4 regions of the Micromonospora fluostatini genome follow, and region 1 is predicted to be linked to each of the others. Evidence: riboswitches for the same ligand, from Rfam matches in the RefSeq annotation. Region 1 holds a riboswitch; each other region holds the start of a gene.
The links. A riboswitch is a leader RNA that binds a small molecule or an ion and turns the genes downstream of it on or off. The one in region 1 is predicted to bind cyclic di-AMP.
Positions count from the first base shown of each region.

Region 1 (7,737 bases):
CGCCCCTGGATGCTCTGGCTCGTCGTCGTCGCCGTACCGCTGCTCATCGTGGCGCTCTGGCCGGCGCAGCTTTTGGTGCCCGAGGAGAGCCGCTGGTGGTTCACCCAGGTCTTCCCGCTGACCCGGTCGCTGGAGTTCTGGATGGGGGTCGCCGCCGCGGAGCTGATGCGGCGGGGCAGGTGGCGCGGCCCCAACCTGGGCCTGGCCAGCATCCTCTTCGTCGCCATCTGGATCGCCGCCGGTGAGGTCATCCGCGCCGAACTCTGGGCCGGCGTGCTGTCGGTGGCGTACATCCTGGTCATCGCGGCGGCGGCGGACGCCGACATCCGGGGACGCTGGTCCCCGTGGCGCTCCCGGCCGCTGGTCTGGCTCGGCGAGGTCTCCTTCGCCTTCTACCTGGTGCACGTCTTCGTCATGGTCACCGTGCTCCGGCTGACCGGGCACTACGGCGTCGGCCTGCCCGGCTGGTGGGGACCGGTCGCCGTGGTCGCCTTCCTCCTGGTCAACCTGGGCCTGGCCGCGCTGATGCACCGCTGGCTGGAGACCCCGATGATGCGCCTGCTCGGCCCGCGCCGGTCCAGGTCCCCCCGCCCCGACCCCGCTTCCGACCCCGCCTCCGGTTCTGTCGAGCCGGCGTCCGACGAGCACGCCCAGGGCTACGTCCGGCACCGTTGACCCCCGCTGGGTCGTCGAGTACGTCAGCTCGACAGCGTCGGGGGCCCGGGGCCGGCTCGGGGTGGACGGGTGGTCGGTAGACACGCCCGGACGGCCATGGGCTTCCGGTGCCGGCGCCGGTAGGTTGTCAGTCGTGCCTCCCGTCGCCCCGACCGGTCCACTGTGGTGGGTCGTGCTGACCGCCGGGGACGACCGGTTCCTCGCTCCTGCGGCCGGCCCGGTCGCGTCGGAGGTCGCCGGCTCCCGGGGGCCGCCGGTCTGACGGCGCGCGGCAGCCGTACCGGCGTCGTGGGGTCACCCGGCGTCCACCCCGCACCTCATCCACCGCACGTCCGATCGCGGCTGGCCGGCCGCGCCGGGCCCGCCGGTGCGGACCACCGTAGGCTTCCGCTTCCCGCGAGGTACGACCATGGCGACGCTCCTCCACCAGTTCGTGATCGGGGTGCCCCGGGCCGCCGCCATCTGGACCGGGCTGCTCCTGCTGACCCTCGGCGTGCTCACCGCGCTGGTCGTCCGGTCCGACCGTGACCGGCGGCGTGAACCGGCGCTCGGCGGGGCCGTCGACGCGGACGGGGCGGCCCCGGACCGGGCCGCGCCGACCGCCCGGTCGGCCGGGACCACCGAGTCCGCTGACGTCGCCGGGCCCGCCGCCACCGCCGAGCAGATCGCGGCGGCCGCCGCCGAGGCGGCGGCCGACCTGCGCCGGTACGCCGGGGAGGTGGCGGTGGCGGCGGCCGGTGCGGCCCGTAACGCCCGGCGACGACGCGCCTCCTGGCTGGCCGCGCAGGAGCACCTGGACCGGGCGTGGCGGGAGCGCGACGAGGCCGACCGGATCGCCCGGCGGTTCGCCGGGGCGGGGGCCCTGCCCGCCCTGCGGCCGCCGTACACGCCGGCCGAGCGTGCCGCCCGGAAGCGGTACCTGCACCGGGCGGCCGTGATGGCGCACTGGCGGGGCGACCTCACCGTGCCACAACTCCGCGACGTCTTCGCCGGGCGGGGCGGCTGGGACCCCCGGCGGCACCCGGTCGAGCAGGAGGTGCTGCTGGCCCGCGCGGTCCGCGACGCCAAGCTGGCCCGGTACCGCCAGGCGGTCGTGCGGGAGCGGGCGGCGTGGCGGGACGCCGACCTGTCCGCCGAGGCGGCCCGGGTGCTCGCCGTCGAGGCGTACGCGGCGGCGCAGCGGCTCAGCCCGGCCGTCGCACCGGCGGCGGCGACCTCGGCGCAGGCCCGGCGTACCGTGCTGGCGGCCCGGTTCCGGCCGGCCCGGGTCGGCTGAGCCGGGCCCCGTCGGGACGACTTCGGTGACGCCGGTCACAGGCTGGCGGATTCGGGCAGCCGGCGCAGGCGGGGTGAGGAGGGCCGTCAATTCCCGTGGGATGCGCACCGGGTGTCCGGTTGTCGACCGGTGATTCCCTGACAACTGCTCGTCCCATTGAGTCGCGTCAGTGCGCAACTGAGTCGCCGAGGCGCCCGGTGTTCGATGTTTGAGCAGGTGAGGGCGGTTTGGCGGGGCGGTGGACGGCCAGTAGTGTCGCTGCGTCCGGTGCGGTTCACGATCGCAAGAGGCGACGCCGTGCCGACCCGCTCAATCGTCGACGACGAACCGGGGACCCAGTGCACGTGTGGGGTGAATCCGCGGGCCCACGGCTCGCGGTAGGGCGATTTCTTCCCGCCCGAATCCGTCAGCTAACCCGGTAGGCGGTATCGGAAGGAGAGCCACAGCCTGTGCGCCACGACCAATCCCCTGAGCTGAACCCCCACGGCGCCGCGGTGCCGTCGCCCGTCGCGCTCGCGACGAGCTGATTCCGGCAACCGCCCCCGCCCGAGCAGATCGGGCGCCATCCCCCAGCGATCCCACCGTCCGCGGGCCCCGACCCGCGTCGTCGGCGTGCCCCTCGGCTCCGCCGCGCCGGTGCGGTCGCCACCGGCACCGTGGAGGAAACACGTGAAGCAGCATCTCAAGCGGCAGCTCCGACGGCTCGCCGCGGACCGTCCGTACCAGGTCGTCGCCGCCTCGGCCGCGACCCTCGTGGTGGCCTCGGGCGTCGGCGTCCTGGCCACCGTCGGTGACACCCCTGACCGTGCCCGGGTCCGCCCGGCCGCCGTGGCCGAGCAGGCGCCGCACGCCGGTGAGCTGCCCGCCCGCGCCGAGCTGAGCGCCCCGCAGACCTCGGCGCCGTCGCTGACCACCCCGGCCCCGACCGCCACCTCCCCGTCGGCGACCAAGTCGCGGGCGGCCTCGCCGAGCGCCGCCGCCAGCAGCGCCGCGCCGGACCCGGACCTGACCCGCTCGGCGGCGCCGAAGGCGCCCGCCTCGAAGGTCCTCGACCACGAGTACCAGGCGCAGATCACCTACTACTACTGCGGGCCGGCGGCGGTCCGTAACGCGCTGACCGCCATGGGCATCTCCCGCAGCCAGGACGACCTGGCCGGGCGGCTCGGCACCACCCAGTTCGGCACCAACTCGGCCGCCGACACCACCCGGGTGCTCAACCAGCTCGTCAAGGGTGAGCCGTACCGGACCCGGATGATCTCCGGGGGTGCCGCCACCGCCGCCCAGACCGAGCGGCTGCGGGCCGATGTGGTCGCCGCCGTGGCCGACGACCGCAGCCCGGTGGTGAACGTCGCCGGCAGCACCACCGACCTCTCCGGCGGCTGGCACTCGTTCCCGGGTGGGCACTACGTCGCCGTGGTCGGCTACCGGGACGGCGGCAAGTCCGTGAAGATCGCCGACTCGGCGAACCCGGCGACCGCCTCGTACTGGCTCACCGTCGACGCGCTGGCCGACTGGATCGCCACCCGCGGGTACTCCGCCTGACCCACCCGCGACGCACCACGGGCGCCGGCTCCCGACTCGGGGGCCGGCGCCCGTCGGCGTCGGTGGGGGTGCGGCGCGCCCGTCAGATGGTGGGGGTCAGCGGCGCGGCGGCGTCCGGCAGCGCCGGCGCGGCCGAGCTGCGCGGACCCGGCGGGGCCCAGCCCGGCTCCAGGTGCCGCCGGGCGGCGGTCAGGAAGACCTCGGCGTACGTCTCGGCGGGGAAGTCACCGAGGTAGCGGGCCCGGGTGGCCCACCGGGCCGACGCGGCCGGATCGGTCTCCAGCAGCCGGGTCAGCACCTCGTCGACGTTGGCCATGTCCCGCCGCAGCACGTAGCCCGAGCCGGCCAGCGGGAACCGCTCGACGAACCGGTCGCCCTCGCCCACCATGTCCGTCACCGCGTACGGCTTGCCGGAGTAGAGGTAGTCGGAGATGACCCCGGAGACGTCGGAGACCAGCGCGTCGGAGCGGTTCACGCACTCGGTCAGGGTCAGCTCCCGGCTCGCCGCCGCGCCGTAGACGTGCTGCCGGCCGGTCCGGGCCCGGTCGGCGGCGAGCAGTTCGGTCAGCCGGGCCAGGTGCCGGGCCGACGCCGGGTTCTGCGTGGTGTACGGGTGGGCGCGCAGGATCACCGTGGCCCCCCGGGCCAGCAGGGCGCGCAGCAGGGTCTCGCCCACCGGCAGGGAGCAGTAGTTCGCGTCGGCGTGGTGGCCGGTCCAGGTGGGCGTGTACAGCACCGTCGGGTTCGGGTTCGGTGGCGTGCCGGCCGGCTCCCGGCGGACCTGGATCGCCTCCACCTGCGGCCGGCCCACCACCTCGAACTTCTCCGCCGGGATGTCGACCCCGGCGCGGGCGTACCGCTCGATCGCCGCCGGCCCGGCCACGAAGATCCGGTCGAAGATCCCGGAGACCGGGTTGGCGCTGGGCGCCTTGTCGCTGTCGCCGTGGTGGAGCTGGATGTGGGTGAGCTGGTTGAACCGGACGCAGTGGCTGTTCTTCGCGCCGTGGTTGACGTAGAACGCCACCTTCAGGCTCGGCACCAGCGCCTCGTCCAGCGCCTTCAGGGTGGGGCAGAAGACCACCGGGGCGCGGGTGGCCGCCGAGACCGGCCCGAGGAACTCCGGCTCGCGCAGCACCACCAGGAACGGCCGGCCGATCCGTTCCAGGTACGGCAGCCACATGGTGACCTGGTACTCCGACCCGGGCGGGGCGGAGAAGTAGAGCAGGAACTCCGGCTGGTCCCGGCGCAGCGCCCGGCCCACCGGCCCGCCCCCGGCGCCGGGCCGGAACCGCCGCCGGGCCAGGTCCAGCCCGACCGCCCCGGCCCCGGCGCCCACCACGAGGGTGGCCAGCAGCGCCACCCAGGCCGGCAGGGTGGCCAGCGCGGCCAGCGCCACCACGGCGAGCAGGCCGAGCACCGCGTTGCCGAGCTGCGCGGCGACCAGCGGGGTCCACTGCCGCACCGGCAGGTTGGCGGCCCGGATCTCCAGCATCCCGGCCTCCCGCAGCGGGCCGGCGAGCAGCACCAGCCCGAGCAGCGCCAGCGCGGTGACCGCCAGCACCGGGTCGAACCCGGCGTCGAGCCGGCGGGCGTACCCGACCAGGACGGCGGCGGCGACCAGGGTGGTCTCGGTCAGCACGTCGGCCGCCGGCCGGACCCGCCGTTCCCACGCGGCGGCGGCGAGCGCCGCCACCGCCAGCGCCAGCCCCCACCCGGTCGCCCCGGTGAGGGCCACCACGGTGAAGGCGAGCAGGGCCAGACCCGTGGTCAGGCACCGGGCGATCAGTTTCCTGACCAGGTCACCACGCATGTCACTCCGCTTTTCGGTCTCGCTGGGTGCTCCGGGCCGGTCGCCGGCCGCCGGTGGTGCGGGTGGGCAGGCGGGTCAGCCGGCGCTGGTCACCGGGGCGGGCTTGTCGGCCTGGGCCGGCACCGCCGGGCTGGCCGGCCCCTCGCCGGGGGCCCGGCGGACGTCGATCACCTGGCCGGTCAGCTCGGAGATCAGCACGTCCAGCGAGGCCTGGGCGACCGTCTCGGCGGCCAGCAGGGTGTGCTCCGGCTCCTCGCCGAAGGCCCGGGTGCGCATCGGGGTGGCGGTGCGCTCCGGGTTGACGCAGTTCACCCGGATGCCGAACTCGGCCCACTCGTCGGCGAGGGCCTGGGTCAGGTTGACCAGGGCCGCCTTGGTGGAGGAGTAGAGGGCGTACTGGGCCCGGCCCCGGGTGTAGGAGCTGGAGGTGTAGAGCAGGAGCTGGCCCTTGGTCTGCTGCAGGTACGGCAGGGACTGGCGGGCGATGGTGACCGGCCCGACGAAGTTGACTTGGAGGACCCGGTCCATGGTCTCCTCGTCCATCTCGGCGAGGGCGCCCTTCTCCAGGATGCCGGCGGTGACCACCACGTAGTCGATCCGCCCGGTGGCCTCGAAGGCCGTCCGCAGCGCTGCCTCGACGTCCCCGGCCCGCTCGACGTGGGTGCCGGTGGTGGAGCGGCTGACCGGGAAGACCTGGGCGCCGTAGCGGCGGGCCAACTCGGTCAGCTCGTGGCCGATGCCGTAGCTGCCGCCGAAGACCACCACCGTCCGGCCGGCCAGCTCCTCGGTGTAGCCGCGCGGGTCGGCCAGCCGGGGCACCTGGGCGGCGGCGAGCTGGAAGAGCTTGTCCGCCAGGTGCACGTCGACCGGGTGGGTGACCTTGATGTTCTCGTCGGAGCCGTCGATCACCTTGATCGGGGTGCCGGGCAGGTACCGCAGGACCACGCCGCAGTCGTCGGTGGCGGCGAAGTTCGGGTCGCCCTCGGCCCGCCGGTACGCCTCCCGGATGGTGCCCGAGCGGAACGCCTGCGGCGTCTGGCCCCGGCGCAGCCGGGCCCGGACCGGGATGTCGGTGATGCACTCGTCGTCGTCGACCTGGATGATCGTGTCCGCCGAGGGGATCGCCACGTCGACGGCGGAGTACGTCCAGAGCGCGTTGACGCACTCGCGGACGATCCGGCCGCTGACCAGCGGGCGGACCGCGTCGTGGAAGAGGATGTTGACGTCGCCCTCGCCGACCGCGTCCAGCGCGACGCGGGTGGTGTCGTTGCGGGTCTCCCCGCCCTCGATCACCTTGCTGACCTTGCGGAAGCCGGCCTTGTCGACGATCTGCTGGGCCTGCGGCACGTGCCCGGCGGCCATCAGCACGATGATCTCGTCGATCTCCGGGGCGGCCTCGAAGACCGCGAGGGTGTGCTCGATGATCGGCTTACCGGCGATCTTCAGGAGCTGCTTCGGGATGCCCAGGCCGAGCCGGGTTCCGGTGCCGCCGGCCAGCACCACCGCCACCGTCCGCGTGGGTCGCCACGGGGCTGCCGCCTCGCCGGTGGCGTCCGGGCCAGTGGTGTGGTCCTGCGTCATTGCCGATCCTCACTTCCGGGGGGTTGACTCTGGGTGACATCGGGGGTACGTCCCGATGAACAGTAACGCGGCCACCGCGCCGCCCGGTGGGGCGACGCGGTGGGACGGCACCGGGTGGTTGCCGTACGGACGACGGAACTCTACTTGGAGTTCACGTATGTCTCATAGGCCCGGATCACCTCGGCGGTCGGACCGTCCATCCGCAGGGTGCCGGATTCCAGCCAGATCGTCCGTTCGCAGGTGTCCCGGACCGAGGAGAGCTGGTGGCTGACCAGGAACACCGTGCCGGCGTTCTCCCGCAGCTCCCGGACCCGCTGCTCGCTGCGCTTGCGGAAGCCCTTGTCGCCGGTGGCCAGCGCCTCGTCGATCAGCAGCACGTCGTGCTTCTTCGCGGCGGCGATCGAGAAGCGCAGCCGGGCGGACATGCCCGAGGAGTAGGTCCGCATCGGCAGCGAGGCGAAGTCGCCGCGCTGGTTGATCCCGGAGAACTCGATGATCTCCGGGGTGAGCCGCTCGACCTCGGTCGGGGACATCCCCATCGCCAGGCAGCCGAGCGCGACGTTGCGCTCGCCGGAGAGGTCGTTGAGCAGCGCGGCGTTCACCCCGAGCAGCGAGGGCTGCCCCTGGGTGTAGACCGCGCCCCGGTTCACCGGCAGCAGCCCGGCGATCGCCCGCAGCAGGGTCGACTTGCCGGAGCCGTTGCTGCCGATCAGGCCGATCGCCTCGCCCCGGTACGCGGTGAAGCTGACCCCCTTGACCGCGTGCACCTCGCGGATCTGCGGCGCCGAGGTGCGCGACACGATCCGCTTGAGCGCGGCCACCGGGCTGGCGGTGGCCCCGGCGCCCTTGTGCA
Region 1 is NZ_CP191251.1:3,582,068-3,589,804, reverse strand. Features, by position in the region: gene ACQUFX_RS15660 (acyltransferase family protein) at 1-675, shown strand, start outside; gene ACQUFX_RS15655 (hypothetical protein) at 809-937, shown strand; gene ACQUFX_RS15650 (hypothetical protein) at 1,085-1,951, shown strand; cyclic di-AMP (ydaO/yuaA leader) riboswitch at 2,248-2,391, shown strand; gene ACQUFX_RS15645 (C39 family peptidase) at 2,621-3,493, shown strand; gene ACQUFX_RS15640 (CDP-glycerol glycerophosphotransferase family protein) at 3,576-5,303, opposite strand; gene ACQUFX_RS15635 (bifunctional cytidylyltransferase/SDR family oxidoreductase) at 5,379-6,884, opposite strand; gene ACQUFX_RS15630 (ABC transporter ATP-binding protein) at 7,025-7,737, opposite strand, start outside.

Region 2 (7,737 bases), 2.1 Mb from region 1:
CAGGAACGCGGTGGAGTCCTCGCGTGGCCCGTGCTGGCGGGGGTCGCGCTCGTCCCGCCAGTCGTCCGGCAGGCGGCTCACCGGTCGACCTGGGCCGAGCGTAGCGCGGTCGAGTCCTCGAAGGCCGGCACGGTGACCGTGGAGACGGTCTCCGAGTAGCCGAGCTGGTAGTCGTCGACCGCTTCCTTGAACAACCGGACTCCCTTGGAGCCGGCGAGGGCCTGCTGGAGTGCGGCCGGATCGCCGATTGCTACGATCTTGAACGGTGGGGAGTACACCCGGCCGTGCAACAGCAGGGTGTTACCGACGCAGCGTACCGCGCTGGTAGCCAGCACGCGGACATTCATGATTGACATGGCCTCGGCGCCCCCGGCCCACAGCGCGTTCACCACCGCCTGGACGTCCTGCTGGTGGACGACCAGCTCGTCGTTGCTCACCCCATCGGGCAGACTCTGGTCGCCCAGCCGCTGGGCGTCGTTCAGCTCGACCGTCATCCCGGGGCCGGTGAGCGCGGTGAAGCCGGCGGTCTCCCGGCTGGCCTCGGCGCGGTTACGCTGCTCCGCGATCGGCGTGTCCGACCCGGCCAGGGCACCGGTGGTGTTCTCCACGTCGGCGCGCAGCTCCGCGGCCCGCCGCTCGCTCGCCGCGACCTGCTCGCGGCGCTCCTCGATGACCTGCGTCAGCTCGGGGCGGCGGTCCTCCCGCAGCGCGGTGCCGCCGGCCGTGGTGGCGGTGGTGGTGAAGAGCAGCCCGGCCGCGGCGGCGATCACGGGTACGCCGATGGACCAGCCCGGCCGTCGCTGCCGTGGCCGTCGTGGCAGCAGCCCGACGACGGCGCGCCGGAGCACCTTCTGCCAGGAGGCCGCGCCGGATGTGTACTCCACCGAGCCCCACCTTCCCCGTGATCGATCGGTCGTGCCCGCCGGGACGCGGGCCGCTGGTCGGCCTGTCGACCCGAACAGTCCCCCATAATTCGGTCACTCTTAGCAGTGGAGTGGCCCCATTCGTGGCTTGGACGGGTCTTCGGCACTACGCTAGCTGTCGAAACATTATTGGCCATGGACCGTCGCCCTCGCGCCCGGTTGTCAGGCCGGACGAGGTCGTCACCCCCTCTGGAGAGCGTCGTGCCCAAGTCTCAGGTTCGCAAGAAGAAGGTGTACACCCCGCCGACGGACGTCCGTCCGACGGCGGCGACGGCTGCGGCGCGGAGCAAGCCTAGCCCGGTCTGGCTGCCGGTCACGGCGGTCTCGCTGATCGTCTTCGGCATCGGCTGGCTGGTCGTGTACTACCTCTCCGAGCAGGAGTACCCGGTCATGTCGTGGGGGTACTGGAACCTCGCGGTCGGGTTCGGCGCCATGGTCGCGTCGTTGATCGTGCTCTCCCGCTGGCGCTGACGCCCCTCGGGACCTCTGGTGCCGGCCGTCGGGGGACGGCGGCGGCACCGGCCCGCCGGGTGCATCCCGGCCACGTAACCCCTGCCCAGCGACGAAGGCTGAACGCGCCTTAAGGTGTGTGCAGGGCGGCGCGGCCCGTCAGGTGCGAGGAGCCTCACGTTACCGATGAGTAACCTTGCGCGTAGGCTGCACTGCATGACCGAGCGGAGCGAGGTCATCGGCCGAACGGGTCGGATCTGCGGGAGCGGCGTGCCGCCGCTGGTCCCCCGCTGACCTGTCCCACCGGTCGCCGAGCCGCTCGACAGGCAGCAGACCCGGGAGGCCAACTCGATGGGCAGCGTCCAGATCGTCACCACGATCCTCGCGGCCGCCATCACCGCCGTCGCGGTGTGGCTTGCGGTACGCGCGGTCAAGCAGATGACGGCCGTCATCCGGCTGGGTCAGCCCGACCCGTCGCGCTCCACCGACAAGGGCGCCCGGACCAGGGCGATGCTCCTGGAGACCGCCGGCCACACCCGGATGCTCCGCTGGAGCGTGGTGGGCGCGGCGCACTGGTTCGTGATGCTGGGCTTCATCGTCCTGTCGCTGCTGGTGCTGGAGGCGTACTTCGAGGTTGTCTCCCCGACCGGCGGCCTGCCGCTGATCGGCGGCTGGGCGGTCTACGGCCTGGTCACCGAGTGGATCGGCATCTTCGGCCTGGTCAGCATCGTGGTGCTGATCGGCATCCGGCTGCGGAACCGGCCGAACCGGCCCGGCGCGCGGTCCCGGTTCACCGGATCGACCATGTGGCAGGGGTACTTCGTCGAGGCGGTCGTCCTCGGCGTCCTGATCATGGGCTTCGTCATCCGGGGCTTCAAGGTCGCCACCGACCACTTCGAGTACCCGGCCTGGGCGACCCCGCTCAGCCACGCCGTCGGCGCCGCCCTGCCCGGCTGGGAGACCGGCGTCAGCGTCGCCGCCCTCGTCAAGATCTCGATCTCGATGATCTGGGTCATCGTGATCTCCCTGAACGTCACCATGGGCGTCGCCTGGCACCGCTTCCTGGCGTTCCCCAACATCTTCTTCAAGCGCGACCCCGTCGGCGCCGGCTCCGGCCTCGGCGCGCTGCGCCCGATGACGAGCGAGGGCAAGCCGCTCGACTTCGAGGAGGCGGACCCCGAGAAGGACCAGTTCGGGGTCGCCCAGGTCGAGCAGTTCACCTGGAAGGGCCTGCTCGACTTCAGCACCTGCACCGAGTGCGGTCGCTGCCAGTCGCAGTGCCCCGCCTGGAACACCGGCAAGCCGCTGTCGCCGAAGCTGCTGATCCTGAGCCTGCGCGACCACGCGTACGCCAAGGCGCCGTACCTGCTGGCCGGCGGTGGCAAGGACCTGACCGGCGAGGAGAAGGCCACCGCCGCCCAGCTCGCGCACGTCGACGTGCTGGCGCTGGCCGAGGCGGAGAAGCCGCTGATCGGTGACGCCGAGGCCGGTGGCGTGATCGACCCGGACGTGCTCTGGTCCTGCACCACCTGCGGGGCCTGCGTCGAGCAGTGCCCGGTCGACATCGAGCACGTCGACCACATCGTCGACATGCGCCGATACCAGGTGCTGATCGAGTCGAGCTTCCCCTCGGAGGCCGGCGTGATGCTGCGCAACCTGGAGAACAAGGGCAACCCGTGGGGCGCCCCGCAGAACACCCGGGAGGACTGGACCAAGGGCCTGGACTTCGAGGTGCCCCGGGTCGGTGAGGTCGAGGACTTCGAGTACCTGTTCTGGGTCGGTTGTGCCGGCGCGTTCGAGGACCGGGCCAAGAAGACCACCCGGGCGGTCGCCACCCTGCTGAACGAGGCCGGCGTCTCCTTCGCCATCCTCGGCGAGGGGGAGACCTGCTCGGGCGACCCGGCCCGCCGGATCGGCAACGAGTTCGTCTTCCAGATGCTGGCCCAGCAGAACGTGGAGACCCTGAACGAGGCGTTCGAGGGTCGGGAGAAGGCCAAGCGCAAGATCGTCGCCACCTGCCCGCACTGCTTCAACACCCTGGGCAACGAGTACGGCCAGCTCGGTGGTGAGTTCGAGGTGGTGCACCACACCCAGCTCCTGGCGCACCTGGTCGCCACCGGCAAGCTGACCCCGGTCCAGCCGGTCGACGGCGGCGTCACGTACCACGACCCGTGCTACCTGGGCCGGCACAACCGGGTCTTCGCCCCGCCCCGCGAGGTGCTGGGCAGCGCCATCGGCGGCGGCGCGGCCGGCACCGGCGACGGTGGGCTGATCGAGATGCCGCGCAACAGCGAGCGCTCGTTCTGCTGCGGCGCCGGTGGTGCCCGGATGTGGATGGAGGAGCGGATCGGCAAGCGGATCAACGTGGACCGGGTCGAGGAGGCCATGTCCACCGGGGCGAAGACGGTCGCCGTCGGCTGCCCGTTCTGCTCGACGATGCTCACCGACGGCGTGAACGGCAAGGGGGCCGGCGAGCAGGTCGAGGTGGTCGACGTGGCCAGCGTCCTGCTCCGTTCGGTCAAGCCCGAGCAGCCGGCCACGGGCCGGGAGAACGAGCCCGTCGCGGGCTGAGCGCGTACCCGGAGAACCGCCGGGACGGACGACGGCGGTGGCACCCCGCGCGGGGCGCCACCGCCGTCGCGGGTCCGGGACCGGATCGGCGGGGCGGCCGGCTCGACCGAATTCTCCCTATCGATGTGCGTCGCTCCACAGAATTCGAATACCGTTGGTACGCAAGCGACAGCGGACCGGTAATGGTGAAAAACCTCGCCTTGCCGAGGCCGCTTGCTTTCCCTAATGTTGGGCACCGGCCGTTTGTGGATCCTCTGTCTCGCCCTCCCCTCCTCGCGAGGCGCCCGGCGGTCGTCGGCAAAGGAGTCGGTGCCGGTGGCGAGCCTGCCCCCTCATCGTCGTGTCCCGGAACTGCCCGCCCGCACCCGTGGCGCGCGCCGGGCGTTGACCCGTCTGCTCACACTCTGCGCGGCGGTGCTCGTCGGCGTCGGGGTGTTCGCCGTCCCGGCCCACGCGGAGCCCACGGTCGACGAGATCGAAGCCAAGATCGACAAGGAGTGGCGGAAGCTCGAACCGACCATCGAGCAGTACAACAAGGTCCGCTCCGAACTGAGGGTCAACCGCCGCAAGTCGGCGGAGCTGGAGAAGAAGATCCAGCCCCTGCAGTTGGAGAGTGAGCTGGCGCTCAACCGGATCAGTGAGCTGGCTTCCCGGTACTACATCATCGGCCCCTCCTACGAGCTGGGCGCGGTGCTGGTGAACAGCCGCCCCGGCCAGCTCGGCGAGCAGCTCACCATGCTCGACCGGGTCGCCTCCGAGCAGCGCCGCCAGATCGAGGGCGTGCTGGCCGTCCAGGCCAAGTACAACACCGAGAAGGAAAAGTTCGACACGCTCGTCACCACGCAGAGCAAGCAGCAGAAGGAACTCGCCGAGAAGCGCAAGAGCATCGAGGCCGAGATCAAGCGGCTCCAGGCGGCCATGCCGAAGACCGTCGTGAAGGCCACGAACTGCCCCACCGTCAACGGGGTGGTCACCGAGGCGGCCCGGATCGCCATCCGGACGGCCTGTGCCCAGGTCGGCAAGCCGTACGTGTTCGGGGCCACCGGGCCGAACTCCTTCGACTGCTCCGGCCTGACCCAGTACGCGTACCGGGCCGCCGGGATCAGCCTGACCCACTTCACCGGTGCCCAGTGGAACCAGGGCCGGGCGATCCCGCGCAGCGAGGCCCGCCCCGGTGACCTGGTCTTCTTCTTCAGCGACCTGTCCCATGTCGGCCTGTACATCGGCAACGACCTGATGGTGCACGCGCCCCGGGCCGGAAAACCGGTCAACGTGTCCAGCATCAACCACATGCCGGTCGCCGGGTTCCGTCGACCCGGCTGACCCCTCCGGTACCCCCGCACCGAGGCCCCCGGCACCGCCGGGGGCCTCGGTCGTCGTGTCGCCCGGGTCCCCGGTGGAATCCGAACAGGACTCGCCTCATCTCAGGCGAGTGAGCGAACGTGAGACGGAGTGTCACGGGTCACTCCGTTGCGGATCGACAGGTGCCTCTCTACGCTGATGAACCGTCGGCCGGCAGCAGGTCCGCCCAACCCGGGCGGTAACGGCCGACGCCGCCGAGTCGCCCACCCAGGGCGAGCCGGGGACCCAGGTACGCCGGGGTGAATCCGCAGTCCACTGCGGTAGGGCGTCCCCTTCCGCCCGAACCCGTCAGCTAACCCGGTAGGCGGTTCCGGAGAAGGAGTACCGAGCCCGGTGGCACACCATGCCCCGCGGCCACCGTCCACCCGGTCGGCACCCGCCGACCCGGTGCCGGCTGCGCCGCGCCCACGCTCGTCCCGCCGCACCACCGCACTCCGGCACGTCGCTCCGTCCCACGGCCGCACCGCGCCTCGTGGCGGCACCGCTTCGCGAGGGGCCGCCGGTCTCGTCGCGCTGGCCGTGGCCGCCGGCCTCCTGGTCGGCCTGCCCGGTGCGGCCCACGCCGAGCCGTCGGTCGCCGAGATCGAGCGCCGGATCGACCAGGACTGGAACCGGCTCGAACCGATCATCGAACGGCACAACGCCGTCCGGCAGGACCTCGCCGCCCGGCGGCGCGAGGTCGCCGCCCTGGCCGCCCGCATCGAGCCGTTGCAGCGCCAGGTCGACGAGGCCATGCTGCGGGTCAGCCGACTCGCGGTGCGGGCCTACAAGGGCGAGAGCGTCTCGGCGGTCAACGCCATGCTGGCCGGCCGTACCCCGGGGGAGCTGATCAGCCGGATCGAGCTGATCGACCGGGTCGCCCACCGGCAGCACGAGGACGTCCGGGCGGCCCGGGAACTGCGCGACGAACTGGCCGCCCGCAAGGCCCCGCTGGACCGGCTGGTCGGCCTCCTCGACCGGACCGAGAAGGGCCTGGCCGCCAGCCGCCGGCAGATCGACGCCGAGATCGACCGGCTCCAGAAGCTGCGGCTGCGGGCGTACGGCAAGGGTGCCGGCGGTCCGCTGCGCCCGGCGCCCTGCCCGGTCTCGTACCCCGGTGGCGCGGCCGGCGAGGCGGTCCGGTTCGCCTGCGCCCAGATCGGCAAGCCGTACGTCTGGGGCGCCGAGGGCCCGCACGCGTACGACTGCTCCGGGCTGATGCTCGCCGCCTGGGCGACGGCCGGCGTCCGGCTTCCGCACAACGCGGCCCGGCAGCGCAAGGTGACCCCCTCGGTGAGCCGTTCCGAGCTGCGCCCCGGTGACCTCGTCTTCTACTACCGCGACCTGCACCACGTCGGCATGTACGTGGGCGGCGGCTGGGTGGTGCACGCCGCCCGCGCCGGGGTGCCGGTGAAGATGAAGCGCCTCGGCGACAGCCCGATCCACAGCTTCGGTCGCCCCGGCTAGCACGCGACCTCCTGCCGCCGGCGGCGGTGGGCTCGGCGGTCCGGTCGGGGGCCGCCGTCCACCCGCGCACCGGCGGACCCGTGGTCCCGTTCTCCGACGGGACCGTCAGCGCCGCCCCCGCCGGTCCCGCGGGGGCGGCGCCGGGTTTCCGCCCCGGTGGCCGCCCTTCCGCGGTACGACGTTGTGCTGCTCGTCAGCGGGTGGGCCAGGTCCGCCACTGCTGCCAGGACCGGCTGGGCGTCGGCCCGCGCTGACCCTGGTACCGGGAGCCGTAGACGGCCGAGCCGTACGGGTGCTCCGAGGGCGAGGAGAGCCGGAAGATGCAGAGCTGGCCGATCTTCATCCCCGGCCAGAGGGTGATCGGCAGGTTCGCCACGTTCGACAGCTCCAGCGTGACGTGGCCGGAGAAGCCCGGGTCGATGAAGCCGGCGGTCGAGTGGGTCAGCAGGCCGAGCCGGCCCAGCGAACTCTTGCCCTCCAGCCGGCCGGCGAGCTGCTCGCCGAGGGAGATCACCTCAAGCGTCGAGGCGAGCACGAACTCGCCCGGGTGCAGCACGTACGGCTCGCCCTCCGGCACCTCGACCGGGGAGGTCAGGTCGTCCTGCTGCACCGACGGGTCGATGTGCGTGTACAGGTGGTTGTTGAAGACCCGGAAGAGCCGGTCCAGGCGTACGTCGATGCTGGACGGCTGCACCAGGGCGGGCTCGAACGGCTCCAACGCGAGCGTGCCCGCCTTGATCTCGATCAGGAGGTCACGGTCGGAGAGCAGCATCGGGTCACCCTATCGAGCGAGCGGTGCGGGCCCGTTATCCGGTACCGGTGACCAGCGTGTTGGGTCGCTTGTCGTACACGTGTTCGATAGAATGCGGGGCATGGCTTCCTGGTCCGATTTCGCCGCTGACGAGCCCCGCCTCGCCGACGGCATCCGCCTCCTCATGCAGCAGTACGGGCCGGGCTTCGGCTACCTGGCCACGGTCCGCGCCGA
Region 2 is NZ_CP191251.1:5,665,945-5,673,681, reverse strand. Features, by position in the region: gene ACQUFX_RS25185 (DUF881 domain-containing protein) at 78-884, opposite strand; gene ACQUFX_RS25180 (cell division protein CrgA) at 1,125-1,394, shown strand; gene ACQUFX_RS25175 ((Fe-S)-binding protein) at 1,725-3,944, shown strand; gene ACQUFX_RS25170 (C40 family peptidase) at 4,254-5,267, shown strand; cyclic di-AMP (ydaO/yuaA leader) riboswitch at 5,489-5,629, shown strand; gene ACQUFX_RS25165 (C40 family peptidase) at 5,640-6,752, shown strand; gene dcd (dCTP deaminase) at 6,946-7,524, opposite strand; gene ACQUFX_RS25155 (pyridoxamine 5'-phosphate oxidase family protein) at 7,625-7,737, shown strand, end outside.
Region 2: linked by a shared signal. The riboswitch ahead of ACQUFX_RS25165 (C40 family peptidase) and the one ahead of ACQUFX_RS15645 (C39 family peptidase) in region 1 are both predicted to bind cyclic di-AMP.

Region 3 (7,737 bases), 3.3 Mb from region 1:
TCGAGATCGCCCCTCGGGGTGAGATCGACGTGGACACCGCGTACGAGGTGCGCGAGGCGATCACGGAAGTGCTCGCCAAGGGGCGTCCCGCCCGTATCGAGCTCAACATGCGGCTCGTCACCTTCATCGACTCCGTCGGTATCAGCGCCATGGTCGCCGGCTTCCAGACCGCCGAGGTGAGCGGCGTCAAGCTCGTCGTCACCGAGCCGAGCCGGTTCGTGCACCGGCAACTCTGGGTGACCGGGCTGCTCGGTCTCTTCGGGGCTCCGGAGCCCTACTACGCGGGCGCGCCCACCCCGGAGGTCCTGCCCGGCGCCTGAGCGTCCGGCGCGACGGTGACCCGGGGCACCGGAGACCCGGCGCAGGGGCTCACAGGTCGACGTCGGTCACTTCGGTGACGGCGCGGATCGCGGTGACCGAGGCGTACCCCTCGGCGAGCAGGGCCAGGTCGCTCCCGGGCTGCACGGCCTGCCCCGGCTCCTCCAGCGAGGTGCGGACGAAGCCGTGCCCGGCCTCCGCCACCGTCATCTGCACCTGACCGAAGGCGGACAGCGAACCCCGGCGTACCCCGCGCAGCCGGTCGGGTGGCAGGTCCGGCACGTTGACGTTGAGCACGTTCTCCACCGGCGCGGCGGTGAGCCGGGGCAGCAGGTCCAGCGCCACCCGGGCGGCTGTCGCCCAGTGCCGGTCGGCGTCCCGGACCAGGGCGGCGGCGGCCACCGCGGCACCGCCGCTGCCGGCGGTGGCGTCGGCGGCCGAGAGCACGTCGAGGGAGACGGCCAGGGCGCGGCAGCCGTTGGCGGCGGCGGTGAACGCCGCGCCGACCGTCCCGGAGTGCAGCACCGCGCGGCCCGCGTTCGCCCCCCGGTTGATCCCGGCGAGCACCAGGCCCGGCGCCGGCCCGAACGCGCCGTGCAGGGCGATCAGCGTGATGAAGCCGGGGGAGCCGCCGACCGCGAACGCCGGCACCCCGGGCAGCTCCGGCAGGCTCTGGTGGTGGACCACGACCTGGCCGTCCTCCTCGACGGCGGTCATCGCGGCGCTGCTGCCGCTGGCCTCCTCCCGGGGCGCGGCCACCACCACGTCCAGCCCCCGGTCCACCGCCGCGCGGGCCAGTTCGGCCAGGCCCGGGGCGGCGATACCGTCGTCGTTGGTGACCAGCACCCGTAGCGTCACCGCTCGACCACCCGGTGGGCCAGGTCGTCCGGGGTGGTCCGCTCCTGCGGCCGGGAGCCGGCCGGGACGAGGCGGACCCGGTCCACCAGGCCGGTGATCGAGTCGAGCCGGCCGGTGCCCAGCCCGTGCCGGGTGACGTTCAACGCGCCGGCCGCCGCGCCGGTGCGGATCGCGGTCCGGATGTCCCCGCCGACGGCGACCACCGCCGCCACCCCGGCGGTCATCGAGTCGCCCGCGCCGCGCGGGTCAGCGGCCTGGAGGCGGGGCATCTCCACCTCGAACACCTCCCCGTCGACCAGGGCCAGCGCCGGCTCGTCGGCCCGGCTGACCAGCACCGTCTGGGCCCCGGCGTGGTGCAGGTCGTAGAGCACGCCGGTCAGCTCCTCGGCGCTGTCGTCGCGGGCCAGCCCGTCGCGGAGCAGCTCCTCGTGACTGATCTTGCAGAAGAAGACCCCGCTGTCCAGGACGGCGGTGAGGTGTTCCCCGGAGAGGTCGACCACCACCCGGCTGCCGTTGTCGCCCAGGTCGGCGGCGAACCGCCGGTACACGTCGGGCGGGACGAGGGACGGCTGGTTGGGGCCGCTGAGCACGCTGACCGGGGCGCGCAGCCCCTCGCCGAGCGCCAGGTTGTAGAGCTCGTCCAGCTCGTGGCGGGTGAGCGGGTGGCCGGGTACGTCGACGACCTCGTGCCGGACGCCGTCGCGGCGGTCGTGCACGTACCCGCCGTTGGTGGAGTGCCGGCGTACCGTGCGCAGGTCCACCCCCTCGCTGCCCAGCAGCGGCTCCAGCACCTGGCCGATCTCGCCGCCGATGCTGGCGCAGAGCACCACCGGCACGCCGAGGGAGGAGATCATCCGGGCCTGCCAGACCCCCTGCCCGCCGGGGTGCAGGTGCAGTTCCGGCTCGTCACCGGGCTGTTCGACGGTGACCGTCAGCAGCGGGGTCGGGGCGAAGACCATCACGTGCCCGTCCATCGTGACCACCTTTTCGTCCTCCACGCCGGGTCGCTCACCTGATAACCCCCGGTACGGCGTCACGGGCACGGTCCGGCGCGGACGAAAACGCCCGGTGTCCCCCGTGACGGCGGGACACCGGGCGGTCGGCGTACGGGTCAGTAGACCGACAGGTGCACGTGGTTGGTGTGGTCGCTGGACGGGTCCCCGTTCGCCCCGCTGTACGACTTCCAACCGCTGCTCGGCAGCCAGATCTGCCGGTACCAGATCACGTACAGCACGGCGAGCCGGTCGGCGTTCCTGACGTAGTACGCCGCCAGGTTGTTGCCGTACGTCCGGTCCCCGCCGGTGGCGTCGCCGCCGAAGCCGTTCTTCTGCGCCGCGAAGTCGCAGGCCCGGCCCTTGGGGTGCTCACCGGAGCCACCCGGCCGGTAGCAGGAGACGTACCGGGTGAAGCCGGCCGCCTTGGCCTGGTTGAGCGCGTGCAGCGTGCGGGGGGTGATGCAGCCGTTGGCCGGGGTCGGGTCGTTGACGCTGCACGACTCGCGCGGCCAGGAGCCGTCGGGGTTGCGCGGCGCGGCCTTGGCGGTCTTGGTGCTCGTCCCGCCCGGCCCGCTGGACCCGCTGGACCCCGCGTTGCTGCGTTGCTGCGCCTGCTGCCGGCGGCGCTCCTGCGCCTCGCGGGCATCCCGCGCGATGGACGCCTCCAGAGCCTGTTCGGCCTGCTCCTTGCGCTTGGCCATGGTCGCGACCTGCTTGCGCTGCTCGCGGACCTCGCCGTCGAGGGCGAGCTTGGTGCGGGCGGACGAGTCGCGGGTCTCGCGCAGCCTGCGCAGCTCCCGCTCCTCGCTGGCGGCGACCTGGTCGAGCGCGGCGGCGCGGTCCAGGAAGCCCTCGGGCGAGTTCGCGTTGAGCAGCGCGTTCGCCGCGCCGAGCCGGCCGGTGCGGTACGCCACCTGGGCGATCTCACCGACCTTGCCGGTGCGGACCGCCAGGTCGGCCTCCAGGGTCTTGAGCTGGCCGGTGAGGTCCTGCTGCCGCTTGGCCGACTTCTCCAGCTTGGCCTTCGCGTCGAGCCAACCCTTGCTCGCCGCCTCGAGCTGGTTGCGCAGGGCCGGGGTGCCACCCTCGGGGTCGTCGTCCGGCGCGGCCAGCAGGCCGGCCCGGGTGGCGGCGGACGTCGGCGTGACCGGCGCGATGGCGGCGCCGACGGCGAGCGCCGTGACGAGCACGGCCGCCAGCCGGGCGGTGATACGTCGCGGTGATGCCACTACTGCCAAGACATGTCCTTCCGTCAGCCGCCGACCGGGTTAGCTGACGGGTTCGGGACGGAAGATCCCTACCGCGCTGACGCGGATGCACCCCACGGACGTGGTTCCCCGGCTCGCCACCGTGGCGATTAGGCGACGGCCACCGCCGGCGCCGGTGGGCGCCGCCTGGCGGAGGCCGGAACCGAGCCTACCGGTGCGGGTGTGACTACTGCAGTCACCGTGACCGCTGACGTCCGGAGGGACACCAGTTAACTCGGCATGAACCGGACAATACGCGCCCAGATTTAAGCGTGCGCTAATTACCAGCCGACCGCCCCGCAGGCCCCCGGTGACGCTCCGGGCTCGATCTGCAACGTGGCGTGCTCGATGTGGAAGTCCTCGCGCAGGGCCGTCCGGGCGGCGGCGAGGACCGTGCCGACCTCGGCGCCGGGGGTGGTGGTCAGGTGCGCCGAGGCGACCTCCATGCCCGAGGTGAGGGTCCACAGGTGCAGGTCGTGCACCTCGGCCACGCCGGGGACGGCGGAGAGCCGGTCGTGCACCTCGGTCACCTGGAGGTGCTCCGGGGCGGCCTGGACCAGGATCCGCAGCGCGGCGCGGGCCAGCCGCCAGGTCCGGGGGAGGATGAAGGCGCCGATGGCGACCGCCACCAGCGGGTCGGCCCACCACCAGCCGGTGACCATGATCACCAGTGCGGCGGCGATCACGCCGAGCGAGCCGAGCAGGTCGGCGAGGACCTCCAGGTACGCCCCGCGCAGGTTGATGCTCTCCTCGGCGCCCTTGCGCAGCAGCCCGAAGGCGACCACGTTGGCGAGGAGGCCGAGCAGCGCCACGACCAGCATCGGGCCGGTGAGCACCTCCGGCGGCTCGCCGAGCCGGCGGACCGCCTCGATCAGCACGTAGACCGCGACCCCGCTGAGCAGCAGCGCGTTGGCGAGGGCGGCGAGCACCTCCAGGCGGTAGAGGCCGAAGGTGCGCTGCGGGTCGGCGGTGGCCCGGCGGGTGGCGGTGATCGCGGCCAGCGCCAGCCCGATGCCCAGGACGTCGGTGAACATGTGCCCGGCGTCGGAGAGCAGCGCCAGCGACCCGGTGCCGAAGGCGCCCACGGTCTGCACGACCGTGAACGCGGCCAGGATGACCAGCGCGGCCCAGAGTCGCCCCCGGTGCCGGTGTGCGGCGTTCGCCACCGTGGCCTGGTGATCATGCCCTGCGCCCACGTCCACACCCTCCGCCTGTCGTCCGGACCCGGTCCAACATATGCTCACATCGCTATGTGTGCAAGTAAACTGTCGGTATTCGGCCGTTGACCGGTGGGTGACAGGTCGACCCGGGGGATCAGGCCGCCGGGACACGGCGGGGCGAGCCCGCCGGGACACCGCCGGTCAGCCCGCCGACCACCCGGCGGGCCGGCGGGTGGGTCGGGCAGAACGGCAGGCCGGTGGGCGGACCGCTGGCCGGTGGGTCCGGGCAGGCCGCTGCCGGCGGGCGGGTCGGGAGGCGGGCCGAGGCCGGTGGCTCAGCCGGTGATGTCGAGCGTGGTCAGGCGCTGGGTGGCCCGGGAGAGCGCGACGTACAGGGTGCGGACGCCGGAGCCCGGATCGGCCCGGATCTCGCCCGGCGCGACCAGCACCACCCCGTCGTACTCCATGCCCTTGGCCTGGAGGCTGGTCACCACCTGGAGCCGGGTCCCGCCCCGCTCGCCCAGCCAGCCGGCCACCTCGTCGCGGCGCGGCACCGGCGTGATCACCCCGACCGTCCCCGGCACCTCGGCCAGCAGCGCCTCCGCCGCCGCGACGGTCGCCGCCGCCAGGTCCGCCGCCGGCACCAGCCGCCGCACCGGCTCCACCCCGGTGGAGCGCACGGCGGTGGGCAGTGGCAGGTCCGGGTCGATCCGGCGGATCTCCGCCGCCGCCACCGCGAAGATCTCCGCCGGGTTGCGGTAGTTGGTGGTCAACGTGAACCGGTGCTGCCTGCGCCGGCCCAACGCCTGGTCCCGGGCCCGGGACAGCTCCGCCGGGTCACCCGTCCAGGCCGTCTGGGCGGGGTCGCCGACCACCGTCCAGGACGCCAGCCGACCCCGGCGGCCGATCATCCGCCACTGCATCGGCGAGACGTCCTGTGCCTCGTCGACCACCACGTGGGCGTACTCCCGGTAGTCCTCCGGCCGCTGCCGGGCCGCCGCCCGGGCGGCGCGCTGCCGGTCGGCGTGGGTGCTCAGCTCGCGGACCCCACCGGCCAGCGTGTACGGGTCCCGCTTGCGCCGGGCCGGCTGCACCGGCTTGCCCAGCAGCGTGTCCAGTTCGTCCAGCAGGGCGATGTCGGCGATGGTCAGGCCCTCGGTGTCCAGGGTGCGCCAGGCCGCGTCGAGCAGCCGGATCTCCGCACGGGAGAAGATCCCGCCCGCGTACCCGCGCAGCCGCTCCGGCCGGGCCAGCCAGCCGAGCACGTGCCTCGGGTGCAGGCGGGGCCACCAGGCCTTGAGGAACTCCCGGAACTCCGGCCGGTCGGCGATCTCGTCCTCGAAGGCGCGCTGCTCCGGCAGCCGGCCGACGCGCAGCTTGCGGGCCTGCGCCCAGAGCGCGGCGAAGATCCCGTCGAACCCGGCCCGGCGCACCTCGTTGCGGCGGGCCCCCCGGGGCAGCGCCCGCTCCCGGATGGCGTCCAGCTCCGCCCGGGTCAACCGGAGCAGCTCGCCCCGGTAGAGCAGGCGCAGCTCGGTCGGGCCGTCCGGCACCGCGTCCCGGGCGGCCCGCTCCAGCACCCGGCGCATCCGCAGCGACCCCTTCACCGCCGCCACGTCCGGCGGGTCGGTCCGGGTCGAGGTCAGGCCGGTGAAGAGCGTGCCCAGCGAGCGCAGGGTGGCGCTCTCCTCGCCGAGCGACGGCAGGACCGACGCGACGTACTCGACGAAGACCGAGGAGGGGCCGACCACCAGGATGCCGCCGCCGGCGTACCGGTTGCGGTCGGAGTAGAGCAGGTACGCGGCCCGGTGCAGGGCGACCGCCGTCTTGCCGGTGCCGGGACCGCCGGACACGATGGTCACCCCGGAGCCGGGGGAGCGGATCGCCTCGTCCTGCTCGCGCTGGATGGTGGCGACGATGTCCCGCATCCCGCGCCCGGTGGCCTTCGACAGGCTGGCCAGCAGCGCGCCGTCGCCCACCACGGTCATCTCCGGACCGGCGGCGGACGGGTCGAGCAGGTCGTCCTCGATCCGGGTGACCCGCTCGTCCGACGACTGGATCGTCCGCCGGCGGACCACGCCCAGCGGAGCCGCCGGGGTGGCCCGGTAGAACGGCTCGGCCGCCGGGGCCCGCCAGTCCACCACCAGCGTCTCGGCGTTCTCGTCGCGGACCCCGAGCCGCCCGACGTACAGCGTCTGGCCCCCGCGCAGGTCCAGCCGGCCGAAGACCAGCCCCTCGTGCTCGGCGTCGAGCAGGTGCCGGCGCTGCGCGGCGTGGAACACCATCGCGTCCCGTTCGACAAGCGCGCCGAAGGTGCCGACCCGGGCCAGCCGGTACCCGTCGCGCTCCGCGCGGGCCGCCGCCCGGCGCAGCTCGGCCAGCCGGGCGTACACCCGGTCAAGCTGCCGCTGCTCGACGGCGATCTCCCGGTCGAGGCTGGTGTGGTCGGTCAACGCAGCAAGCTCCCGTGGCACGGCGGCCGGAGCCGCGGTGGGCGCGCCGGCGGTGTGCCGGGCGACCGGGTGAGACTACGGGAGGGCTCCCGGCGCATGTCACGGCCTTGCCGATCAGCGGTCCGGCCCACCTCGGGCGACCCGGGTACCCGTCGTTCCCGTGGTGAGCCGCCCCCGGCCCGGCGATGACGGTTCTCCGACGCGACGCCGGCGCAGGTATCGGTTCCCGCACACCGCACTCCGATGACGCCCCGGCGCACACCGCAGCGCGATGACGTGTGTCGACACGGCAGTACCGCCCGCCGGCGCGGCCGACGGGCGGTACTCGGGTGGCGCGGGTGAGGGCGGGGACGCCCTCGGGGAGGGCTCAGCCCTCGAAGACGCCGGCCTCGACGAGACGCTTCTCGGTGTCGTCCCAGCCGTGGCCCGGGTGGGCGGCGGCGAGGGTGGCGATCTCGGCGCGGATCTTGGTGGCGTGGCCGGCGGTGGCCAGCGTGCGGATCTCCTCGACGAAGGCCTCGGAGTCGGTACGCAGGTGCGCGGTCTTGCCGTTGGTCAGGTTCCGGACGTAGGCGTGCTTGCCGCCGTTGAGCGGGATGAGGTACTTGAACTCGCCCAGCACGCTGAGGGCGCCACCCTGGCCAGCCTGGCCGGCCCGGACGGACGCGCGCGCGGTCTTTGAGGTGTTGCTCGCCACGGAGGTGCT
Region 3 is NZ_CP191251.1:310,817-318,553, forward strand. Features, by position in the region: gene ACQUFX_RS01405 (STAS domain-containing protein) at 1-320, shown strand, start outside; gene surE (5'/3'-nucleotidase SurE) at 370-1,176, opposite strand; gene ACQUFX_RS01415 (PfkB family carbohydrate kinase) at 1,173-2,150, opposite strand; gene ACQUFX_RS01420 (coiled-coil domain-containing protein) at 2,288-3,409, opposite strand; cyclic di-AMP (ydaO/yuaA leader) riboswitch at 3,413-3,545, opposite strand; gene ACQUFX_RS01425 (cation diffusion facilitator family transporter) at 3,700-4,614, opposite strand; gene ACQUFX_RS01430 (HelD family protein) at 4,914-7,031, opposite strand; gene ACQUFX_RS01435 (hypothetical protein) at 7,399-7,728, opposite strand.
Region 3: linked by a shared signal. The riboswitch ahead of ACQUFX_RS01420 (coiled-coil domain-containing protein) and the one ahead of ACQUFX_RS15645 (C39 family peptidase) in region 1 are both predicted to bind cyclic di-AMP.

Region 4 (7,737 bases), 1.6 Mb from region 1:
CCTGGGCGGCCCGTTCCGTCACGCCCACCTCGGCGGCGACGTCGCGCAGTCGGGCGGTGGGGTTGCGGGCGATGGCGAGCAGGACGTGTGCGTGGTTGGTGAGGAACGTCCAGTGCCGTGTGTTCCCGTTTCCGCCCGGTCTCGTCACCACGGTCGTCATGGTATGACCCGCCTCTCGGATGTCGTTCCGGCGTCGACCCACCGGGACCGTCCTCGACACCTGAAATGCATATCACGTATTACTTGACGTGTCTTGCGCTGCGTGTGACCGTGGTGGCGGCCCCGTGTCCGTCCGGACGCAGGGAGTGACCAGGCAGTTCCTCCGAGGGTGAGGTGCACCGTGAGCCCTTCTGCCGCGACCGGGTCCCGGTCGGCGTCCGACTCCACCGCCGCCGGGGTGCCGGCGCCGACCCGCCCTCCGGAGACGCCCGCCGAGGCCATCGCCGAGTTGCAGGCGGGCAACGAGCGGTTCGTCTCCGGCTCCCCCCGCCACCCCAACCAGGACGCCGGTCACCGGGCGGCGGTCGCCGGGGAGCAGCACCCCTTCGCGGTGATCGTGGGCTGCTCCGACTCCCGCCTCGCCGCCGAGATCATCTTTGACCGTGGCCTGGGGGACCTCTTCGTCGTCCGGACCGCCGGGCACACCACCGGCCCGGAGGTGCTCGGCAGTGTGGAGTACGCGGTGACGGTGCTGCAGACCCCCCTGGTGGTGGTCCTGGGGCACGACTCCTGCGGGGCGGTGGCGGCGGCCGGGGCGGTGGCCGCCGGGGGCCTGCGGCCGGCCGGACACCTCGGGGCGGTGGTCGACGCCGTCCTGCCCAGCCTGCGGCACGCCGCCGCCCAGGGCATCGGTGACCCGGAGGGGATCATCGACGTCCACATCGCCCAGACCGTCAACGAGCTGGTGGGCAACTCCGCCGTGCTGGCCGCCGAGATCGCGGCCGGACGGTGCGCGGTGGTGGGGATGTCGTACCAGCTCAACGCCGGTCGGGTGCGCACGGTGGCCTCGGTGCCCCGCAGCCTCTGACCCCGTCCCGACCCGACCGCACACGACGGACCGGGCCGCCCCGCAGGTGTGGGGGGCGGCCCGGTCCGGTGGTCGGTGCGGCTACAGCAGCGAGACGTGCACGTGGTCCGTGTGGTTCGACGGCCCGCTGTAGGAACTCCAGCCGTTCGCCGGGAACCAGATCTGCCGGTTCCAGATGACGTAGTACACGCCGAGCCGGTCGGCGTTGCGGACCAGGAACGCGGTCAGGTTGTTGCCGTACATCCGGGTGTCGTTGTTGTGCCACGGGGCGAACCCCCGGTTCTGCAACGACCAGTCGCAGGCCCGGCCCTTCGGGTGCTCCCACGGCCCGCCCGGCCGGTAGCAGCCGACGAAGCGGTCGAAGCCGGCCCGCTTCACCTCCTTGTACATGTGGAGGGTGCGGGGCGTGATGCAGCCGGACGTGGTCGGGTCGTTCTCGGTGCAGCTCATCGGTCGCCAGTTGCCGTCCGAGTCCCGCCCCGGGCCCATCCGTGCCACCGGCGACTCGGCCGCCACCAGGCCGCCGGTCAGGCCCTGCCCACCGACGAGGGCGAGCGACTTCTCCGCCTCCCGCTTCTGCTTGGCCATGATGGCGGTCTGCTTCTGCTGCTCACCGACCTCGGCGTCGAGCTCCAGCTTGGCCTGGGCCGCCTTGTCCTTGACCGCCTGCACCTCGGCCAGCTTCCGGGCGTTGACCATGTTCAGCTCGTCGAGGGCCTGGGCCCGCTTGACGAACGAGTCGGGCTGGCCGCTGTCCAGCAGCATGGCCATCGCGCCGATCCGACCGCTGCGGTACGACTGGGCCGCGATCTGCCCGACCTGCGGGGCCAGCTCGTCCAGCTCGGTCTGCGCCCGGCGGACCTCCAGGTCGAGCTGGAGCTGCCGCTTCTTGGACTTCTCCAGCTTGGCCTTGGCCTGAACGTAGCCCCGGTTGGTCGTCTCGATGACCTCGTTGAGCAGTTTCGAGTCGCCGTCCTCGTGCCCCGAGGGCCGGGAGGGCTCGGCCACCGCCGGCACGGGTCCGGCGAAGATGGCGAACGCGGTGATCACCGCCGCCGCCGGGGCCAACCAGCGGCGCAGGGGTGCCGTCACAGTCTTCCCTTCCGTCGGCCGCCGACCGGGTTAGCTGACGGGTTCGGGACGGAAGTAGCCCCTACCGCTGACGCGGATTCACCCCAGGTACCTGGTTCCCCGGCTCGCGCAGTGGCGATTGGGCGGCGGCACCGCTGGCGCCGCTGCGCGCCTTCGGCGGTGACCGGCAGCGAGGTTACCCGAGAGTCGCCCCTGGGATCTACGTCCGGAAGCCGACTTAATGCGTGATTTCGCCATGGCGGGGCGTAACCAGTGACGCGCTTCTCATGGTGCGAAGCCGTGGCGGTCACGCTGAGGAGTGTCACCATGCGGGGTCGGTGTTCCTTTCTCGGTCAGGCCACCTCGCGGGGGCGTCGGGGGACTGGTTGGCGGCCCGGGGCGCGCTCAGGGCCTCGAGCGCGTCGTGCCGTGGGGCCGGCGGACGGGCCGAGCCGGAGCCGTCGGCGGGCGGGGCGCCGGCTCCGGCCCCGGCGGCGGCGCGGCGGCCGGCGGCGGTGACCACCGCGGCGAGACCGGTGGTCAGCGGTACGGCGGCGACCAGCCCGAGCGTGGCGACCACGCTGCGGACGATCTCCTGGGCGAGGAACTCGCTGGTCAGCACCTGGCCGGCCGGCCGGGAGTCGGCGACCAGCAGGAGCAGCAGCGGCAGCGACGCGCCCGCGTACGCGAGCACGATGGTGTTGACGACGGACGCGATGTGCGCCCGACCGACCCGGGTGCCGGCCCGGTAGAGCTGTCTGCGGGTCAGGTTCGGGTTGGCGTGGGCCAGCTCGGTGACCGTGGCGGCCTGGGTGACCGTGACGTCGTCGAGGACGCCGAGGGAACCGATGACGATCCCGGCCAGCAGCAGCCCGTGCAGGTCGACGTCGGTCTGGAACATCGACAGGGTGGTGGCGTTCTCGTCGCCGAACCCGGTGAGGTGGGTGGCCGCCGTCGCCGCCGCCCCGAGCAGGCCGGTGAGCACCAGGCTGCCCAGGGTGCCGAGCACGGCCACCGAGGTCTGGGCGCTGATCCCGTGGGTGAGGTACAGCACGATGAACATGATCAGCGCGGCCCCGACCACCGCCACCAGCAGTGGCGGCTGGCCGGCGCTGATGCCGGGTACGACGAAGGTGATCAGGATCGCGAAGCTGGCCGCCAGCCCGCCGAGCGCGGCGAGCCCGCGCCACCTGCCGAACGCCACGATCGCGGCGGCGAAGAGCACGACCAGCCAGAGCAGGGGCTTGCCACGCTGGTGCTCGGCGATGTTGTAGCTGCTCGACTCCGGATCGGCCGGGTCGATCAGCTCCACCAGGACGACCTCGTCGTCCACCTGGACGCGGGGCGCGCCGGGGCCGTCCGGGATCGGTACCTCGACCTGCTGCCCGGAGTCCGGACCCTGCTCCACCCGGACGGTGACGGTGCCGCACGGCCCCTCCGGCCCCGCCGGGGTGCCCTCCGGGCCGGGCTCGGTGGGCAGGCACGGCTCGGTCACCACCCGGGTCACCGTGCCGTGGTACCGGGGCACGTCCCCGCCATCGTCGGCCTGCGGCGTCCGGTCCGGCCAGAGCACCAGGGCGGCGATCAGCGTGGCGACGAAGAGGGGGACGACCGTCGCGACGAGGACCCGTCGCACCTGTGGTGGGGCGGACGGGGCGGGACGGGTGTGGTCGGCGCCCATTGCGACTCTCCAAACGATCCACGGCGGAATACGTGTCCATGCGCCGATTGGTTCACCCCGCCCGTGGACTCGCCGGGGCCGGCACTGTCGGGCGCCGGGCGGTCACCGGAGGTGGTCGGTGGCGGGCGCGGCACCCGGAGGTCCGTCGCGGAGATGGTAGCCACCCGACCTGCCCCGCGCAGGCGGTAGCCGTCAGTCCCGGCCGTCCGGCCCCGCCGGTGCGGCCGTTCCCGCGCCGTCGCCTGCCGTCCCCTGGCTCTCGGGCTGGTGGAGTCGCGCACGGTGACGCGCGCGATGAGATGCACGCCTTTCGCGGCGTGTGCTGCTGGGGTGGGGCGGCTCAGCCGCGCTTCATCAGTCGGCCGACGGCGGCCATCATCTCGGTGGCCATCTCGTCGGTGCGGCCCTCGGCGATGCCCTCGTGCATGCAGTGTCGCGCGTGCCCGTCGAGCAGCCCGAGGGCGACCTTGTCCAGCGCGGCCTGGATGGCGGAGATCTGGGTCAGCACGTCGATGCAGTAGCGGTCCTCGTCCACCATCTTCTCGATGCCCCGGACCTGGCCCTCGACACGGCGTAGCCGGGCGAGGAGCTGGTCCTTGCTGGCGGTGTACCCACGGCTGGGCGCGGGCGTCGGAACGGTCATGGCCCCCAGGTTACCCCTACCCCCAGCGGGTATGTTAGGTTCCAGGCGTCAGATACCCCTACCGGGTATGAGTAGGATGCGCTCCGGAGGGTAACGGGGTGCGGGTGGAGAGGAGTACGGGCATGGTCACCACCAGCTACCAGGTGCAGGGTATGACCTGCGGACACTGCGTACAGGCGGTCAGCACCGAGGTCGGCGCGGTCGACGGGGTCAGCGACGTCCAGGTCGACCTGGCCACCGGCCGGGTCACGGTCACCAGTGAGCGTCCCGTCGATCCGGCGGCGGTCCGCGCGGCCGTCGACGAGGCCGGCTACGAGGTCGTCGACGCCTGACGGGGCGCAGGGCGCGACCGTCGCGCCCCTCGGGGGCCGCCGCGACGCCACCGCCCCCACGGTCGGGACCGGGTGCCCGCTCCATCCGGGCAGCACGAGGAAGGACAGCCCATGAACACGGCGACGAAGCTGACCGGGTTCGCCCTCGCCGTCGTGACGGTGTTCGGTGCGGCCTACGGGGTCGGCCAGGTGGTCGACCCGGTCCGCCCGGTCACCGAGAGCGGTCACCGCACCGACGCCGACCACGGCACCCGCCCCGAGACCAGCGCCGGCCCGGCCCCGGCGTCGCTGCCGGCCGGGATGCTGGTCTCCGACCGGGGCTACACGCTCACCCCCGTCGAGGCTCCGGCCGGTGACTTCGCGTTCCGGATCACCGGGCCCGACGGGCGTCCGGTCACCGGGTACGACGTCACGCACGAGAAGCCGATGCACCTGATCGTGGTCCGGCGGGACCTCTCCGGCTTCCGGCACGTGCACCCGGAGATGTCGGCGGACGGCACCTGGCGGACCGCCACCCCGCTGGCCGGCCCCGGCACCTGGCGGGTCTTCGCCGACTTCGTCCCCACCGGGGCCGACCCGCTGACCCTCGGGGTCGACGTGACCGTCCCCGGGGCGGTCGAGCCCCGGCCACTGCCGGCGCCGGCCCGCACCACCACGGTCGACGGGTACACCGTCACGCTCGACGGGGACCTGCACCCCGGCCGTGCCTCCGGGCTGACGCTGACCGTCGCGCGGGGCGGGGCGCCCGTCGACGACCTGGAGCCCTACCTGGGGGCGTACGGTCACCTGGTGGTGCTGCGCCAGGGCGACCTGGCGTTCCTGCACGTGCACCCGGACGGCTCGCCCGGCGACGGCCGGACCACCCCCGGCCCCACGGTCAGCTTCCACGCCGAGGTCCCGTCGGCGGGGACGTACCGGCTCCATCTCGACTTCCGGCACGGCGGCGTGGTCCGCACGGCGGAGTTCACCGTCGTCGCCGGTGCCCCGACCGCCGGCCCGACGACCGGCGGCCCGACCGCGACCGGCCCGGCCAGCCCCGAGGCTGGGCACGGCGCCCCTGGTCACGGGCACAATTGACAGGAGCGGCGATGACGACCACCAACCAGCCCCGGCAGAGCGCACCGAACCGGATCGAACTGGCCATCGGTGGGATGACCTGTGCCTCCTGTGCCGCCCGGATCGAGAAGAAGCTGAACCGGATGGACGGGGTGACCGCCTCGGTCAACTACGCCACCGAGAAGGCCACGGTCGACTACCCCGACGGGGTCAGCCCGGCCGACCTGATCGCCACCGTGGAGAAGACCGGCTACACCGCCGCGCTCCCGCCCCCGCCCGCCCCGGCCGACGCGCCGGAGTCCGCCGAGCCGGTGGACGAGTTCCGCGCGCTGCGTACCCGGTTGTGGGTCTCGGTGGCGCTCAGCGTCCCGGTGATCCTGCTGGCGATGGTCCCGGCCTGGCAGTTCACCTACTGGCAGTGGCTGTCGCTGACCCTGGCCGCCCCGGTGGTGGTCTACGGCGGGCTGCCGTTCCACCGGGCCGCCTGGATCAACCTGCGGCACGGCGCGGCGACCATGGACACCCTGGTCTCGCTCGGCACCCTGGCCGCGTTCGGCTGGTCGCTCTGGGCGCTCTTCCTGGGCACCGCCGGGGAACCGGGGATGACCCACCCGTTCAGCCTGGCCATCAGCCGGACCGACGGGGCCGGCAACATCTACCTGGAGGCGGCGGCCGGGGTCACCGCCTTCATCCTCGCCGGGCGGTACTTCGAGGCCCGGGCGAAGCGGAACGCCGGGGCGGCCCTGCGCGCCCTGCTGGAGCTGGGCGCCCGGGACGTCGCGGTGCTGCGGGACGGGGTGGAGACCCGGGTACCCGTCGACCAGCTCGCCGTCGGGGACCGGTTCGTGGTCCGCCCCGGCGAGAAGATCGCCACCGACGGGGTGGTCGACGAGGGCACCTCCGCCGTGGACGCGAGCCTGCTCACCGGCGAGTCGGTGCCGGTGGAGGTCGGGCCGGGCGACCCGGTGGTCGGGGCCACCGTCAACGCGGGCGGCCGGCTGGTGGTCACCGCCACCCGGATCGGCGCCGACACCCAGCTCGCCCAGATGGCCCGCCTGGTCGAGCAGGCCCAGAGCGGCAAGGCCGCCGTGCAGCGGCTCGCCGACCGGATCTCCGGGGTCTTCGTACCGATCGTGATCGCGCTCGCCGCCGGCACCCTCGGCTGGTGGCTCGGTGCCGGTGCCGGGCCGGCGGCGGCCTTCACCGCCGCGGTGGCAGTGCTGATCATCGCCTGCCCGTGCGCGCTCGGCCTGGCCACCCCGACCGCCCTGCTGGTCGGCACCGGCCGGGGCGCCCAGCTCGGCATCCTGATCAAGGGGCCGGAGGTGCTGGAGTCGACCCGGCAGGTCGACACGGTGGTGCTGGACAAGACCGGCACCGTCACCACCGGCACGATGACCCTGGTCGACGTGCTGCCCGCCGCCGGCCAGGACGCCGCCGAGCTGCTCCGGCTGGCCGGTGCCCTGGAGGCCGCCTCCGAGCACCCGATCGCCCGCGCGATCGCCGCCGCCGCGACCGGGGCCGGCCCGCTGCCGGCGGTCACCGGCTTCGCCAACGTCGAGGGCCTCGGCGTGACCGGGACCATCGACGGTCGGGCCGTGCTGGTCGGCCGGCCCCGGCTGCTGCGGGACCGGGACGTCGACGTACCCGAGGAGGTGGCGCGGGCGGCGACCGGCGCGGAGGCCGACGGGCGGACGGCGGTGCTGGCCGCCTGGGACGGGCGGGCCCGGGGCGTCCTGGCGGTGGCCGACGCGGTGCGCCCCACCAGCCGGGCCGCCGTGGCGCGGCTGCGGGCGCTCGGCCTGACGCCGGTCCTGCTCACCGGGGACAACGCCACCGTGGCCCGCGCGGTCGCGGCCGAGGTCGGCATCGACGAGGTGATCGCCGAGGTGCTGCCGGCCGACAAGGTCGACGTGGTCGAACGCCT
Region 4 is NZ_CP191251.1:5,229,124-5,236,860, reverse strand. Features, by position in the region: gene ACQUFX_RS23085 (helix-turn-helix transcriptional regulator) at 1-160, opposite strand, end outside; gene ACQUFX_RS23080 (carbonic anhydrase) at 398-1,027, shown strand; gene ACQUFX_RS23075 (coiled-coil domain-containing protein) at 1,109-2,119, opposite strand; cyclic di-AMP (ydaO/yuaA leader) riboswitch at 2,124-2,254, opposite strand; gene ACQUFX_RS23070 (YibE/F family protein) at 2,421-3,779, opposite strand; gene ACQUFX_RS23065 (metal-sensitive transcriptional regulator) at 4,120-4,422, opposite strand; gene ACQUFX_RS23060 (heavy-metal-associated domain-containing protein) at 4,545-4,754, shown strand; gene ACQUFX_RS23055 (hypothetical protein) at 4,866-5,831, shown strand; gene ACQUFX_RS23050 (heavy metal translocating P-type ATPase) at 5,843-7,737, shown strand, end outside.
Region 4: linked by a shared signal. The riboswitch ahead of ACQUFX_RS23075 (coiled-coil domain-containing protein) and the one ahead of ACQUFX_RS15645 (C39 family peptidase) in region 1 are both predicted to bind cyclic di-AMP.